Regions from separate parts of the Paenibacillus sp. sgz302190 genome, predicted to be linked through region 1. Evidence: riboswitches for the same ligand, from Rfam matches in the RefSeq annotation. Region 1 holds a riboswitch; each other region holds the start of a gene.

Evidence for each region. A riboswitch is a leader RNA that binds a small molecule or an ion and turns the genes downstream of it on or off. The one in region 1 is predicted to bind cyclic di-AMP.
Region 2: it holds a riboswitch for cyclic di-AMP, as region 1 does, so the genes downstream of both, AC6RNO_RS10530 (TrkH family potassium uptake protein) here and AC6RNO_RS15460 (KamA family radical SAM protein) in region 1, are expected to answer to the same signal.
Region 3: it holds a riboswitch for cyclic di-AMP, as region 1 does, so the genes downstream of both, AC6RNO_RS31065 (resuscitation-promoting factor) here and AC6RNO_RS15460 (KamA family radical SAM protein) in region 1, are expected to answer to the same signal.
Region 4: it holds a riboswitch for cyclic di-AMP, as region 1 does, so the genes downstream of both, AC6RNO_RS34900 (NlpC/P60 family protein) here and AC6RNO_RS15460 (KamA family radical SAM protein) in region 1, are expected to answer to the same signal.

What each region holds. Positions count from the first base shown of each region.
Region 1 covers NZ_JBZYAO010000012.1:91,527-95,012, reverse strand. Annotated here, with positions in the region: gene AC6RNO_RS15465 (S-layer homology domain-containing protein) at 1-1,311, shown strand, start outside; cyclic di-AMP (ydaO/yuaA leader) riboswitch at 1,358-1,497, shown strand; gene AC6RNO_RS15460 (KamA family radical SAM protein) at 1,723-2,871, shown strand; gene AC6RNO_RS15455 (hypothetical protein) at 3,033-3,486, shown strand, end outside.
Region 2 covers NZ_JBZYAO010000007.1:29,541-33,026, reverse strand. Annotated here, with positions in the region: gene AC6RNO_RS10535 (potassium channel family protein) at 1-167, opposite strand, end outside; gene AC6RNO_RS10530 (TrkH family potassium uptake protein) at 180-1,529, opposite strand; cyclic di-AMP (ydaO/yuaA leader) riboswitch at 1,599-1,748, opposite strand; gene AC6RNO_RS10525 (CPBP family glutamic-type intramembrane protease) at 1,987-3,486, shown strand, end outside.
Region 3 covers NZ_JBZYAO010000043.1:12,781-16,266, reverse strand. Annotated here, with positions in the region: gene rsmA (16S rRNA (adenine(1518)-N(6)/adenine(1519)-N(6))-dimethyltransferase RsmA) at 1-107, opposite strand, end outside; gene rnmV (ribonuclease M5) at 118-654, opposite strand; gene AC6RNO_RS31065 (resuscitation-promoting factor) at 772-1,911, opposite strand; cyclic di-AMP (ydaO/yuaA leader) riboswitch at 2,202-2,402, opposite strand; gene AC6RNO_RS31060 (ABC transporter ATP-binding protein) at 2,685-3,428, shown strand; gene AC6RNO_RS31055 (ABC transporter permease) at 3,425-3,486, shown strand, end outside.
Region 4 covers NZ_JBZYAO010000061.1:421-3,906, reverse strand. Annotated here, with positions in the region: gene AC6RNO_RS34910 (M1 family aminopeptidase) at 1-613, shown strand, start outside; gene AC6RNO_RS34905 (hypothetical protein) at 629-1,447, shown strand; cyclic di-AMP (ydaO/yuaA leader) riboswitch at 1,649-1,786, shown strand; gene AC6RNO_RS34900 (NlpC/P60 family protein) at 1,790-2,263, shown strand; gene AC6RNO_RS34895 (LytA/YqiH family protein) at 2,387-2,821, shown strand; gene AC6RNO_RS34890 (HD-GYP domain-containing protein) at 2,971-3,486, opposite strand, start outside.

The DNA.
Region 1 (3,486 bases):
GACGGCGACAGTGGTGGAAGTACGCCGCCACAGTCGATGCCTTCGACTACATCGCAACCTGATAAAACGGGCGTTACCGTTCTCATTAACGGCAAATCGGTGAATGTTGGGACGGCCAAGGTGACGAGCGTAAATTCACAGACGGTAACAACCATCAGCATTGACCGGGACAAGCTGGGGGATCTATTGGCGAAGGAAGGGCGATTCGCTGTGGTGACGATGCTGGCGGATGCCAAATCCGATGTCGTGCGCGGAGAGCTTGACGGACAGATGATCAGCAAAATGGAACTGCAGCAAGCGGTATTGGAAATAAAAACAGATAAAGCGACCTATAACTTACCGGCCGGGCAGATCGACATCCAATCGATTTCGAATCAGTTGGGCAAATCGGCAGCCTTGGAGGATATCAAGATTCAAATCGAAATTGCTGTGTCAAAAACGCCGGCGCAAGGGGTTCTGAAAGAATCCGGGGAAGGGAAAATTTCGGTCGTTGTCCCGCCGCTTGATTTTACGGTAAGAGCTTTTTATAAGGACAAGACGATCGAAGTCAACGGGTTCAAAGCTTATGTTGAACGTACAATAGCGATTCCGGATGGCGTTGATCCTGACAAAATCACAACTGGTGTCGTGGTTGAAACGGATGGAACGCTGCGCCATGTGCCGACCAAGATCGTGCGGCTGGACGGCAAGCTTTATGCCAAGATAAACAGCATGACGAATAGTGCCTATTCCGTCGTATGGCATCCGGTTGAGTTTAAGGATGCGGAGGCGCACTGGGCCAAAGAAGCGATAAACGATATGGGATCGCGTATGATCATCAATGGCGTCGGCAAAGGCTTCTTCAATCCCGATCAAGATATTACACGAGCGGAGTTTGCGGCAATTTTGATTCGCGGATTAGGAGTGCAGCCAAAAGCAGGGGCACTGTCTTTCTCTGACGTTAATTCGAAAGATTGGTATGCCGGCGCGGTTGGAACGGCCTTCGCGTACAACCTGATTAGTGGTTTTGAAGACGGCACCTTCCGCCCGAATGATAAGATTACACGCGAACAAGCGATGGTGATCATGGCCAGAGCAATGGCTATTACAGGGCTCAAAGCGAAGTCTTCCGCAAATGCAGGACAGCTATTGAACTCCTTCACCGACGCGGGTACGATATCGAATTGGGCGAAGAACGGGATTTCCGACTGCTTGGCATCCGGGATCTTTTCCGGACGAAACGGCGCCGTGCTGGATCCTGGAGCCTTCATATCAAGAGCGGAGGTTTCCGTTATTGTTCAAAGACTTCTGCGAAAGTCCGATCTGATTTAATGCGGAATCCCGCTGCGTCATTGACTCTCCGGCGGTGTTTGTGTAAGATAAAAATACGCTTAATTTCCGGTTTAACGAATCGGAAAGCGGGGGAACCAATCTTTTTGGGGCGAATCATGATGTTTATGTAGGGAACCATCTTTCCCGAGCCCGGCAGCTAACCTCGTCAGCAGTAGGTGGGTCATAGTTGCATTGTGTTATATTTGCATTTGCTGACCCGTTTATTCGGGTCTTTTTGCGTTCAATTGGACCCGACGTATAGTTTTCGGCCCGGAGGCATCGACATGTCCTCTTGCCGGCTATAAGACGGGTCATTTTTATTTTGCAGCTTTGATCCGCGGAAGGAGGAGATAGATAGCCGTCTTGGATTCGTTGAAAGCCAACATTCTGTCTTTTCAAGGAGGATGAAATATGCCGCAACCGAAATATATTACCGATATTGATAAAATCCTGGAGATTCCCGAACGCGATCGAACAAGGTTGAAGCAAATAACGGAAAAATTCGTGTTTCGCGTAAACGATTATTACTTGAAACTGATAGATTGGAACAACCCGGAAGATCCGATCAAGAAATTGATCGTTCCCAATGACGGGGAGCTGTCCGAATATGGAAGGTGGGACGCGTCGGATGAGGACACGAATTACGTCGTTCCCGGCTGCCAGCATAAATACAGGACGACGGCCCTTTTGATCGTATCCGAGGTTTGCGGCGCTTACTGCCGCTATTGTTTCCGCAAGCGGTTGTTCCGCAACGATGTCAGCGAGGCGATGTCGAACGTCGACCCGGGGCTGGCCTATATCGCCCGGCACAAGGAGATCAACAATGTGCTGCTGACGGGAGGGGACAGTTTGATCCTTTCCACGGCAAGGCTGAACGGCATCTTCGAACGGTTGAGAGCGATCGACCATGTGAAGATCATTCGGCTCGGCTCGAAAATTCCCGTGTTCAATCCGATGCGGATCTACGAAGACGAGAAGCTGCTGGAGTCCATCCGGAAGCATTCCGACTCGGAGCGCCGCATCTACGTGATGGCGCATATCAATCATCCGCGCGAAATTACGGCGGAAGCGAAGAGGGGCTTCGAAGCGCTCCATCAAGCGGGAGCGATTGTCGTGAACCAAACGCCTGTTCTAAAAGGGATCAATGATCGGCCCGAGGTGCTTGCGGAGCTGCTGGATAAGCTTTCGTGGGCGGGTGTCACGCCTTATTATTTTTTCATTAACCGGCCCGTCGCCGGCAATAAAGATTTCGTACTGCCGCTGGAACGCGTGTACCGGATCGTGGAAGAGGCGAAGGCCCTCACGTCCGGCCTGGGCAAGCGTGTCCGCCTATCGATGAGTCACACTTCCGGCAAAATCGAAATTTTGGCCATCGAGAATGGGAAGGCTTATTTGAAATACCATCAATCCCGGGACGACCAGTACGGGAAATTTATGGCGCTCGACTGCCCTGAGCATGCGGCCTGGTTCGATGATTTGCCCGGAAATGAGCAGTTCTGGAACAAGCCGAAAAAGAAAAACGACAACATTGTCTCCGCCAACGAATTGCTAAGCCGCTAACCGTTTTCTCATGCGCCGCCGCTAACCGTACCTGTACCCGGGAGGGGGCCGCGCCTCCGTCTCGGGACGTAGGGAAAATCGTTCCAGGGGTGCTGGCGGAGCAAGCCGATTTATTCTAGAATGAAGTAAATATTGATTTTATGGAATAGCGGAGGTAAACGGTGGATAAGAAGACGCTGCTTGGAGCACTTCTCGTCTTGGCGGGAATTTTCTTCTTCTTTACGAGTCAGGGAAATGCGATGGATCCTGGGATGGTGTTCGCCTATTTTTGGCCAAGTTTGTTTGTCATTCCTTTGGGGCTCCTGTTTCATTGGATGTATTTCTATGCGACTCGGCGGCGTGGGGCCGGATTGTTGATTCCGGGAGGGATTCTCCTTGTGGCCGGAGGCGTATGCCAGATTTCCATGCTGTTCGACATCTGGGAGTATACGTGGCCGGGATTCCCGCTGGCGGTAGCGTTCGGGCTGCTGGAGTTTTACTGGTTCGGCGGCAAAAACAGATGGATCCTCCTTCCCGTCTTTATTCTGGGAAGCGTTTCGGTGATCTTTTTCGCCATCTTCACGCTTGGGAGTATCATCAGCCTGAACATTATGGGGCAGTCTTCGCTGGCGATCG
Region 2 (3,486 bases), on a different contig from region 1:
TCCGTGGCATCCGCCACGACCGCATGCGTCAGCTCGGAGCTCATCTCGTCGACCGCTTCTTCGTCCTTGTCGATGCCGAGCACCTCATAGCCCAGCTTGATCAGCTCCTTCGACAAGCTGGATCCGAATCGGCCCAGACCGATTACCGCGTATTGATTTTTTTTCATCTCCAGTATCCCCTAACCAATCGTAATTTTACCCTCAGGGTATCTATATAATTCTTTTTCCTGTTTCGGCTGCAGCGCGTAAGCGAGCGTTATAGGACCGAGCCGGCCGGCGAACATCGTCAGGCTGAGCATAATTTTGCCGAAAACGGTCAGCGACGGCGTAAGCCCCATAGTCAAGCCGACAGTACCGAAGGCGGACGTCACTTCGAACAATATTTTCAAAAACTGCACGGACTCCGTCGTCGATAACAGCATGGACACGAATATGACGAGAAAGAGCGCGATCATCGTGAGCGTAATCGCTTTGAGAATGCGGTCCTTCGCCAGACGGAAACGGAAAATGACGATATCTTCCTTGCCTCGGATCATCGTGATGATGGCGGCAATGAGAATGGTGAACGTCGTCGTTTTGATCCCGCCCCCCGTCGAGCCGGGAGAAGCCCCAATAAACATGAGAATCACCATGAAAAATTGCGACGCCTGACGCATGGCGCCGATGTCCACCGTATTCGCGCCGGCCGTCCGGGGCGTGACGGATTGGAAAAACGAAGCCAACATTTTTCCGCCGAAATTCAGCGGTCCTAACGTCTTGGTGTTCGTGTATTCGAATATAAATATCACTAGCGCGCCGAAAACGATCAGAAATCCCGTCATGGCAAGCACGACTTTGGAATGCAGGGAAAGTTTCTTCGTTTTGTGATATTCCATCAAATCGGACAAGACGATGAAGCCGAGACCTCCGAGCACGATCAGCGCCATCGCGACGACGTTCACCGTGAAATCGTTGACGTATCCGGTCAGCGAGACGAAAGGAGCATCGGCGGTGCCGAACAGGTCGAATCCGGCATTGTTGAACATCGAAACCGCATGCCAGATGCCGAAGTACAGCGCCTTCGAAAATTCCATGTCGAACGACCAACGGATCGTGAACAAAATCGCCGCTATCGCTTCGATGCTTAATGAATAAATAAGTACTTTGCGGATCAGCCGCACAATCCCTTCCATACTGCCCTGGTTGAACGCCTCCTGTAGCAGCAATCTTTCCTTCAGCGTAATTTTTTTGCGCAGCACGAAGGCGAACAGCGTGGCCATCGTCATGAAGCCGAGACCGCCGATCTGGATCAGGCTGACGATGACGACTTGTCCGAACACGGTAAATGCCGACCCGGTATCGACCACGACGAGGCCGGTTACGCAGGTCGCCGATGTGGCCGTAAACAGCGCATCGATAAAAGGCAGCGACCGGCCGCTCGTCGAGGCAAAAGGAAGCGTCAGCAGCCCCGCTCCGATCAAAATAATGGCGGCGAATCCAAGGACCAGAATTTGCGGAGGCGTAAGCTGCCAAATGCTTATTTTTTTCATAAATCCCCCTGTTGTCATCAATTGAACACGCAAAAAAAGACACTGGAAATCCAATGCCTTATTCGGAAATGGTTCCTGACGTAAAGCCTACGAGGTTAGCTGACGGATTCGGGTGCGCGCAGTCACCCTATTTGTCCGGTTTTTTGACGCCGGAGACAAAATTCACCCCAAATTACATGGTTCCCCCGTTTTCAACAAGAAATTCGGCTTTTTATTCAATTGATATGAATTATATATCTGATTTATTGTTCCGCACAAAGTTGTTTTCAGCGGATTTGCGGGGGTTTTCGCAGCATTCCATCGTGTCTGGCAAGCAGGAGAGGGCGTTACGATTCGAAATCGCGAATTTGCCCCGGTTTACGTTTTATTTTGCATGAATTGGTTTTCCTTAACATCTGTGATACTTTTAATTTAGCGTATTTGCGAACCAACATTATCCAAGGAGATATTTTATCCCATGATGCGAATGAAATTGAACCGAACTTTGCTGATCCTCGCGTGCATCGGCGTGGCCTTGTATATGGGGGTCAATATGCTTGCGGGATATCAAACGGAAGAAGCGGCCCCGGCGGAAAGTCCGGCCGTTACGAAGCAGCAGGCGGCCGACGCGGCCGGGCAGTTTTTGCAAAGCCGCTACGGCATCGGCCAGCCGAGTACTTTCGTCGTATACCAGTCCGAAAAGTCGAGAAGCGGATACTTGCAGAAAGAACACCTTTTGCACGAGTATGAGCTGAAATACGGGGACCGCTTCCCGCTCGATTTCTATCAGGTCAGCGCCGTCGATCCCGGCAGCAAGCGCAAATTCGAAGTTGACGTCAACTACAAAAGCTTGCAAATCGTCGGCTGGCGCGAGACGCTCACCGGTACCGCCGCAGCGATCGGCAGGCAAAAAGCGGACCAGCTGGCCAAGGAGGAGATGAGCCGGCAGGGCTTTAATCCCGACGATTTCAGTCTTGTCGAGGAGCCGAAGAAAGCGGCCGGCGCGAACACGTACGTTTACGAAAAGAAAGCGGAAGCCATCGGCGGTTCCAAGCTGCGCTTGCGGATCGATTTTGACGATAACGCTTTGGTCGGCTATGCCGTGCAATTCAGCATCCCAGAGGACCATCAGGCATGGCTTGACTCGCAGGATCAATCCGCCTCGTTCATGACCTGGATCAGCATGGGCTTTACGTTCCTGATGTCCGTTGCGGCCATCGTATATGCCGTCAGGCACCGCAAGCAGATGGATTTTCGCAAGGGCCTGCTGCTCACTGTTATTTTTACGACGATTTACATCGCCAACAACATCAATATGTATCCGGCTTTCAAAACGATGTCCGGCGATATCGCAGACAACGGAACCGCCACATTGGCCGGCTCGCTGTTCATGAACGTCGTCACGCTGCTGCTCGGTCTATCGGTCTACATCTCGCTTGCTTCCGGCAGCCGGTGGTGGGAGTCGAACGGGTGGAAGCCTTGGCCGGCTTGGCGGGAATCGCGCTTCGGATCGGAAGTGTTTCACGGAATGGGCCGGGGCTACTTGCTCGCCCTGTTCATCCTTGGGGTCCAGCAAGTTCTGTTCTATGCGGGCGAGGTCCGCTTCGACGTATGGGCCGTGAACGATCCGGGGGATTCCGTATTGAATATGCTGGAGCCCAAATTGTTTCCGCTGATGGCGTGGGCCGCCGCAATATCGGAAGAAGCCGCTTACCGGCTGCTCGGCATCCTGCTGTTCAAAAAGCTGTTCCGCTCGAACTTCATCGCCGTTCTGCTGCCGAGCATCATTTGGGCCGCGAGCCATACGCAATACCCGATCTATCCGGTGTATACCCGCCTGATCGAGGTAACCGTCATCGGCATCATTCTCGGCTATGTGTTCCTGAAATACGGCTTCATCACCGCCGTATTCGCCCATGCTTGCATGGACAGCATCCTGATGGGCCTGTCGCTGTTCTCGCTGGACCAGGCGGGCGAT
Region 3 (3,486 bases), on a different contig from region 1:
TTTTGTCCGAGGCTCTTTTTCAGCACCAGATCGTGCTTCTTAAGTATTTCTTTCGTTCTGTTCGGTGTAGCGACATCCTCAGGAAGCGCCCGGTTGGAAGTATTCATGTCACAGCCCTCATTTATTTAGTAATTCTACCGCCGCTTCAAACTCCTCGCGGGTGATTTGAAACATCGCACAGCGCTTGTAAAATTGCTTGCCGTTGCAGTAGCCGATGCCGAGCGCCTTGCCTGCCTCCAGCCTCCGGGAGGCCGCTTCGGCGTGGACGATGAGTCCCGCCGCCATCAGGTCCTCCCAGGTGACCAGGGAGACGGCTCCTTCATACTCCGTCCGCAAATTGCTCAGCGCCTGCCGGATCGTCTCCGGCGACGCGTTCTCAACCCCGATGTCGCCCTTGTACTCCGCCTGCTCCTGCGTAATAAAGGCATGCTTGCAGCCGGGCACCTTCGCCGCCACGATTTTGCGGATCCGCTCCCCTGCATGATCCGGATCGGTCAAAATAATAACTCCGCGCCGCTCCTGAGCCAGCGCGATCCGTTTCAACACGGCCGGACCTATTGCGGAGCCGCCGGTTTCGATCGTATCCGCCTCCACGGCCCGGCGAATCGCTGCGGTATCGTCTTTGCCCTCGACAACGATAACTTCTTTTATCATACAACGTTCCTTTCCCTGTACGCACAAAAAGAAGAGGGGTCTCCTCTTCTTTTGCCATTCGTGAACGACCTATCTATCTATATATACATTCTGCCCATGCAGAAACCGGATTACCCCTTAATTCTCAGTCGGCTTCTTCGGCCCTACGACATAGACGGTATAACCGTTCTTCGTGCCGAATTTGTTGGCATAGCTCTCATCTTCGAAGTAAACGTCGATCGTTTGCCCTTTCACGGCGCTGCCTGTATCTTCAGCGCGCCGGAAGCCAATACCGTCGATGTACACCCACCATCCGAGCGGAATAACCTTCGGATCTACCGCGATCGTTCTGCCTTCGGTGACTGTAGTTCCTGTAAACGTCTTGCCAAACCCGGGGCTGTCCGCGGATTTGCCGGTAGACTCCACTCCCGCCGAATATGCGGTGAGTTTCACGTTTTTGAGAATTTGTTTGTAGCCGAATTTGACGCCATTCTTTGAAATTTCATCCACGCTAGGGGATGAGGCCGATAAAGCGACGACCGGATTTTTCGTGCCGATGGCAACGACTTTTTTCACACTTTCCGTTTGAACCTGTTCATCTACAACTGCTTCGGAAACCAAAACGCCGTCTTCGAATACTTTTTCCATTTTTTTCAACAGAACGCCCTCTTTGCCTTCCTGGACGACCTGTTCCTTGCCTTTGAGCAGCGATGCATCGTTCTTCTTCTCGGTATCGAACGCGATCGGTTCCGTTGTTTCGTTCTGCTCTTTCTTTACCCTGACAACTTTGACTGTATCGCCGGGTAAAAGCGAAGATGCCGGTTCAGGAGTGACTCGGTCAAGCTCCCCAAGTGCAATATGTAAATCCTGCAATGCACTTTCAACCGTTCTTGCAGTTGTGTAAACAGTGGTGGTCTTTCCATCAGCAGTCAATTGAATCGGTGACGCATGATCGATCACGAATTTCTCTCCGCCCTTGATCGGAGTCGTGAGCGCTGCAGAAACTTGATCGTGTTCACCAATCTTAATGGCTTGTTCATCCAGTAGGCGTTGCAGGACCCATTGCTTCGTATGCACAACGGTTTCTTGTCCATTCACAACTACGGATACGCTCTTGGTAGCCGTACCGTACAACAACACCAAAAACATGAAAGTCATAGCGATTGAAATCATACCTAGGCTTAAAATCAAACGCAAGTTTTCATGCTTCCATCGTAGTGCCAAGGACATGCTGGATGATCGACTTACATGGGTCTCGGTTAAAGAGATGTTGCCCACTTCTTCGGTCCTCCTTCAAAGCCTCGCCGCCCGTGTGTTACGCATGATTAAATTAGACGCGACTAAGGTCAGTTTGTGATTAACTTAATAAGCCTCTCCAGCTTTGCAGCGGAGTTCACCCGACAACAACGCGGCCATTACCGGACGCTGCTGCGGTAGTCCCACCTCCTTCGCTTTTCATCCTATGATCATCTAGCCTGCACTATCTCGAAAAAATGAAAAGACCAGCGGAAAGAGGACTCTTCCCGTGGCCTTGTATGCATAGAAAAATACAACCAGACACGACAATCGTTACCTCTCTCGGTACGCTTACGAGGTTAGCTGACGGATTCGGACGTGAGAGTCGCCCTACCTGGACAACAAGCTGCTTGCTCGTTGTCGTTGGATTCACCCCTGATATTCATTCTGCTGGCATTCGGCGGTTGCATGTGCTTCCGAATGTTTGCAGCGGTTCCCCCGTTCCCATAAATGGAACTCAGCGAATGGAAATTTGGCAAATTGGTTATTAAGTTATTATGAAAAGTATATTACGCTGTAAATCTAAACCTGTAAAGGGATTATCGCCCGCTAAAAAGGGCGGAATTCGGAAATAATAAACATTTCCGGCTATAAATCTTGGTCTTTAGTACGTTTTTCTCATTATAACGTATTCTGACGCTTTTTTTCGCAATTCTTACGTTTAAATTAGGCTTTAATAGCAATTTTGTTTATAATGGGGATGGGTGAAATTGGTTCAAAAATGCCAATAATTTGCTGAAAAGGAAGGCCTTTCGATGAACCCCATTCTACAAGTCGACTCCCTCTACGGGGGATATCTTCCAGGAAAACCTGTCCTGCACGGACTTACTTTTTCAATCCGCCAAGGTGAAATGATGGGCTTGATCGGACTCAACGGCGCAGGCAAAAGCACGACAATCAAAAATATTCTCGGCCTGCTTCATCCGCAAAAAGGCACGATCCGCGTCAGCGGCCTCACCCTGGCGGAAGACCCGCTCGCCTACCGAGCAGCGTACGCTTACGTTCCCGAATCGCCCGAGCTTTACGAGGAACTGACCATCCGCGAGCATCTGGAGCTGACGGCCATGGCATACGGGCTGACCAAGGAGCAGTTCCTGACCCGATCCCAGGCGCTTTTGGAAGAGTTCCAAATGAAGGACAAGCTGAACAGCTTTTCCAGCCATCTGTCCAAAGGCATGAAGCAGAAGGTAATGATCATGAATGCGTTTTTGATCGAGCCCGCCTTGTACATTATCGATGAGCCCTTTCTCGGGCTTGACCCGCTGGCCATCCGCTCGCTGCTTGAGCTTATGGTCCGCATGAAGCGAAGAGGAGCCAGCTTCCTCATCTCCTCGCACATTTTGTCAACGATTGAAAAATATTGCGACAGCTATGTCGTTTTGCATCGCGGCAAAATGGCCGCCCAGGGAGATTTGGGCGAACTGCGGGTGCAAACCGGGCTTGCCAAAGCGTCGCTCGACGACATTTTTTACGAGCTGGTTCAAGGTGATTCGGTATGAAGGACATGGAGGTCAATATCACTGGTTTATGGCAGCAGCGCCTGGGGCGGTATTTAAA
Region 4 (3,486 bases), on a different contig from region 1:
GAATGCCTGGGATTACAAAGGGCATGGCGAATATGCGGATAATGTGTACATACGCGGCAAGCTGGTGCTGAAAGCCATCGAAAAGCAGGTCGGCGCCAAGACGATGGACCGCATCATGACGACCTACTTCCACCGCTGGGAGTTCAAGCATCCTTCGACCAAAGATTTTCAACATGTTGTGGAGGAAGTCACCAAAGCGAAATGGGACGATTTTTTCAACCAGTATGTGTACGGCAGCATGATGATGGACTTTGCGGTTGATCGGATTCAAGTGAAGCCTGCGGCACTGGCAGACGGCAAACCCGGATATGAGAGCACCGTGCTAATCTCCAAACGGGGCGGCAATTCCCCGGAGGTGCCGATTCAATTCCATTTTACCGATGGCACCGCACTGGATAAGGTCTGGAACGGCGCGGAGAGCAGCATCGAGTACAAGTTGACGAATGCTGCTCCCGTCGAGTGGGTTCGCATCGATCCGGGCTATTCGCTCGTGCTGGAAAACAAGCATATCAACAATTTCATGTCGGCCCGGATAGACCCCAAATGGAAAATACGTTTGAACCTCGGCATCATTCAGCTTTTACAAACGATCTCCGGCTGGGTAGCCTGGTAGAAAGGAGAACGCTGCATGACTCTTTATATGAAGTCCGGCTATCGGGCGGCGCTGCGGCAGCCTTTTGCGGTCATCATGCTGTTCCTGTATCAAATGGGTTGGGGAGCCCTCCTCTATAAAATGGTGCAATCGGTGCTCGTGCCGCTCATGCATCGCTTTCCGGGAAACGGCCAGCCCAAGCAGACGCTGCATTTGTTCCTGGCCGAAAGCCAGTTTCAACTGTTCAAAACGGACCTGAGCCATTCCTATTTATGGTGGCTGGCAGTGCTTCTCGCTAGCCGCATGCTGCTTACGCCGCTGCTGAACGCCGGCATCTACTATTCGCTGATCCACACCGACCAAAATGCGGGATACCGCTTCTTTAAAGGCATATCGGAGATGTGGCTCTCCTTTTTCCTCTGCTACGCAGTACGGATCGCGCTGACGCTGCTTCCCCTCGCCTGGCTGATCCCGAAGGCCGAGTCGATCTTTGCGCAAAGCGGATCTTACGAGAACGCCGCCGTTGACATGCTGCCATGGCTGGCCGGAATGCTTGCATACGGATTTCTCATGCATCTCCTCTTCATGCATCTGCAGTTCGCGCTCGCTGCCGGAAGCGGAATTCTCTCCACCCTGCTCGCCTTTGTCCGGCACCTGCTTCCTATCGTCGGCATCGCTCTGCTGCTTTTGATCGGGTCGGGACTATTGACGGGTGTCAACGTCATCGCTTCCTACATCTGGGCAGGTCTGATTGCCCTTCTCATTTATCAGCTGTTCCCGCTTTTCAACATATTTTTGCAAATGTGGGTACTAGCCTCTCAATATCAGTTGTGGTCCGCCAAAGCAAATTCGTAGCGAACGCCCGCCAACTCTCTAAATCTATGAGCAATATTCAGCGAAAAACGCCCAAATATCGGAAAATATGCTCAAGCCCCTGAAAAAGGGGCTTTTTTTTGTCTATTTTCCGAACTATTTCACATATTTTTATAGAATAGTGCACTTGGAAGGAGGATTTTAGATATTTATGCCGAATCCTAAGCACTAGGAAAAATAAACCAACATTTCATGCCGAATTCCCGATTTTTTGGGAAACGGGGGAACCATTCCGGGTGAATTGATCTCGCAACACAGGGATCATAGGGAACCTTCAACCGAACCCTCCAGCTAACCTCGTAGGCACCGGAAGGAGACAAGCAGTTGAAAAAGGTTGTTGCTCTCGTTGTCAGTCTTGTTTTGTGTTTGAGTATTGGTGCAGGAAGTGTTTTCGCAGCACAATCCACTTTGGATGAAACGGTTGACGGATTGCTCGGAACTCCGTACAAGTATGCGGGTACGACAACGAAAGGCTTTGATTGCTCCGGATTTACCGCTTACGTGTTCGCGCAATTCGGTATCGACCTTCCCCATAGTTCCAAAGCTCAAGACGAAGAAGGCAACTGGGTTGATAAAAAGGACTTGCGCAAAGGCGATTTGGTCTTTTTCAACACAGACGGCAAAGGTATTTCTCACGTAGGCATCTATTTGGGAGACGGTGAATTCATCCACTCGGCTACCGATAAAGGTGTTATGAAGAACAAACTAAGTGAGTCTTATTACTCCAAACGGTACGTATCGGCCCGCCGCGTTTTGTGGGACGATATTTACAACCAACTGACTGCTGAATCCAAGTAATTTGATCGATTTATGTGAAAAAAGCCCCGGCAAAGCACCGCTCGTTTCTTGAGCGGCTTGCAGGGCTTTTTTCTATTCTAAACCATAACCTTATCTGCCGCGTCCAATAGATGAGGTGATGAAATGAACAAGACGAAGAAAAGCCGGCAGCGGCAGTTGGCCTGCTTGCTGGTAAGCAGTGCGCTGACGCTGGCTTTGGCAGCCTGCGGCAGCGATGCCCCCTCCGGGAATAACAGCGAGAGGACGCCGGAACCGTCAGCAGCGGCCAGTCCGGCAGTCAGCCCGACAGTTACTCCTGTCCCGTCCGCAACGCCGCAGGCGGATGCAGCAGCCGTGAAAAAAGGAACGGGACGCTATGTAGGCCTGGCCGATCCGCATACGGTCGAGCTTATCGTGGACGAGAAAGCCGCCGCTTTCCAGCTGGGAGACGGTACGGCAGATGCCGTGCAAAAGTTCAAGAAAGACGATCAGGTAGAGTTTGAATATAAAGAACAAGCCATAGAAGGCGACGCTTCGCTTAAACAGCTCATTTTAACCAAAATCGCTAAAAAACAGTAGCTCTCTTTGCGCAAAAAAGAATCCCTCCGACTGTCCTTTCGGGAAAGTCCGGGGGGATTTTGTTCGGAAGCGCCGCGCCGTCGGCTTATTTATTGACATAGACGCCTGTTTAACGTTAATATCGAGTCGTTGCCGCCGTCTCGGCCGGTTTATTTGAATGGATATACGTCCGGAAACGATTCGGACAAACTTAAAAAGAGGGCTACATAGTCCGGGTCAAACTGCGTCCCGCTGTGTGACAAAAGTTCTTGTACCGCCGTGTTGATCGATAAGCCTTTGCGGTACGGACGGTCGGAAACCATGCTGTCGAAAGCATCGATAATTGCACAAATCCGGGCAAAAGCAGGAATGTTCTCGCCGCTTAATCCGCTGGGATACCCTTGGCCGTTCCAGCGTTCGTGATGATACAGAATGATTTCCGCGATCTTCGGGTCCAAATCGGTGAACGCCATCATCATGTTGGAGCCCAGAACGGGATGCTGCTGCATAATTTTCCATTCCTGGTCGGTGAGCGCCGAATCCTTCAACAGAATTTGATCCGGTATTAAAAGCTTACCGATATCGTGCAAGCAGCCTCCCTGGATTAACTGACGCGTTTGTTTTTCGTCCAATTGCAGAAGACTTGCCATCATCTTGCATAATTTTCCCACCCGCAAACTATGCTC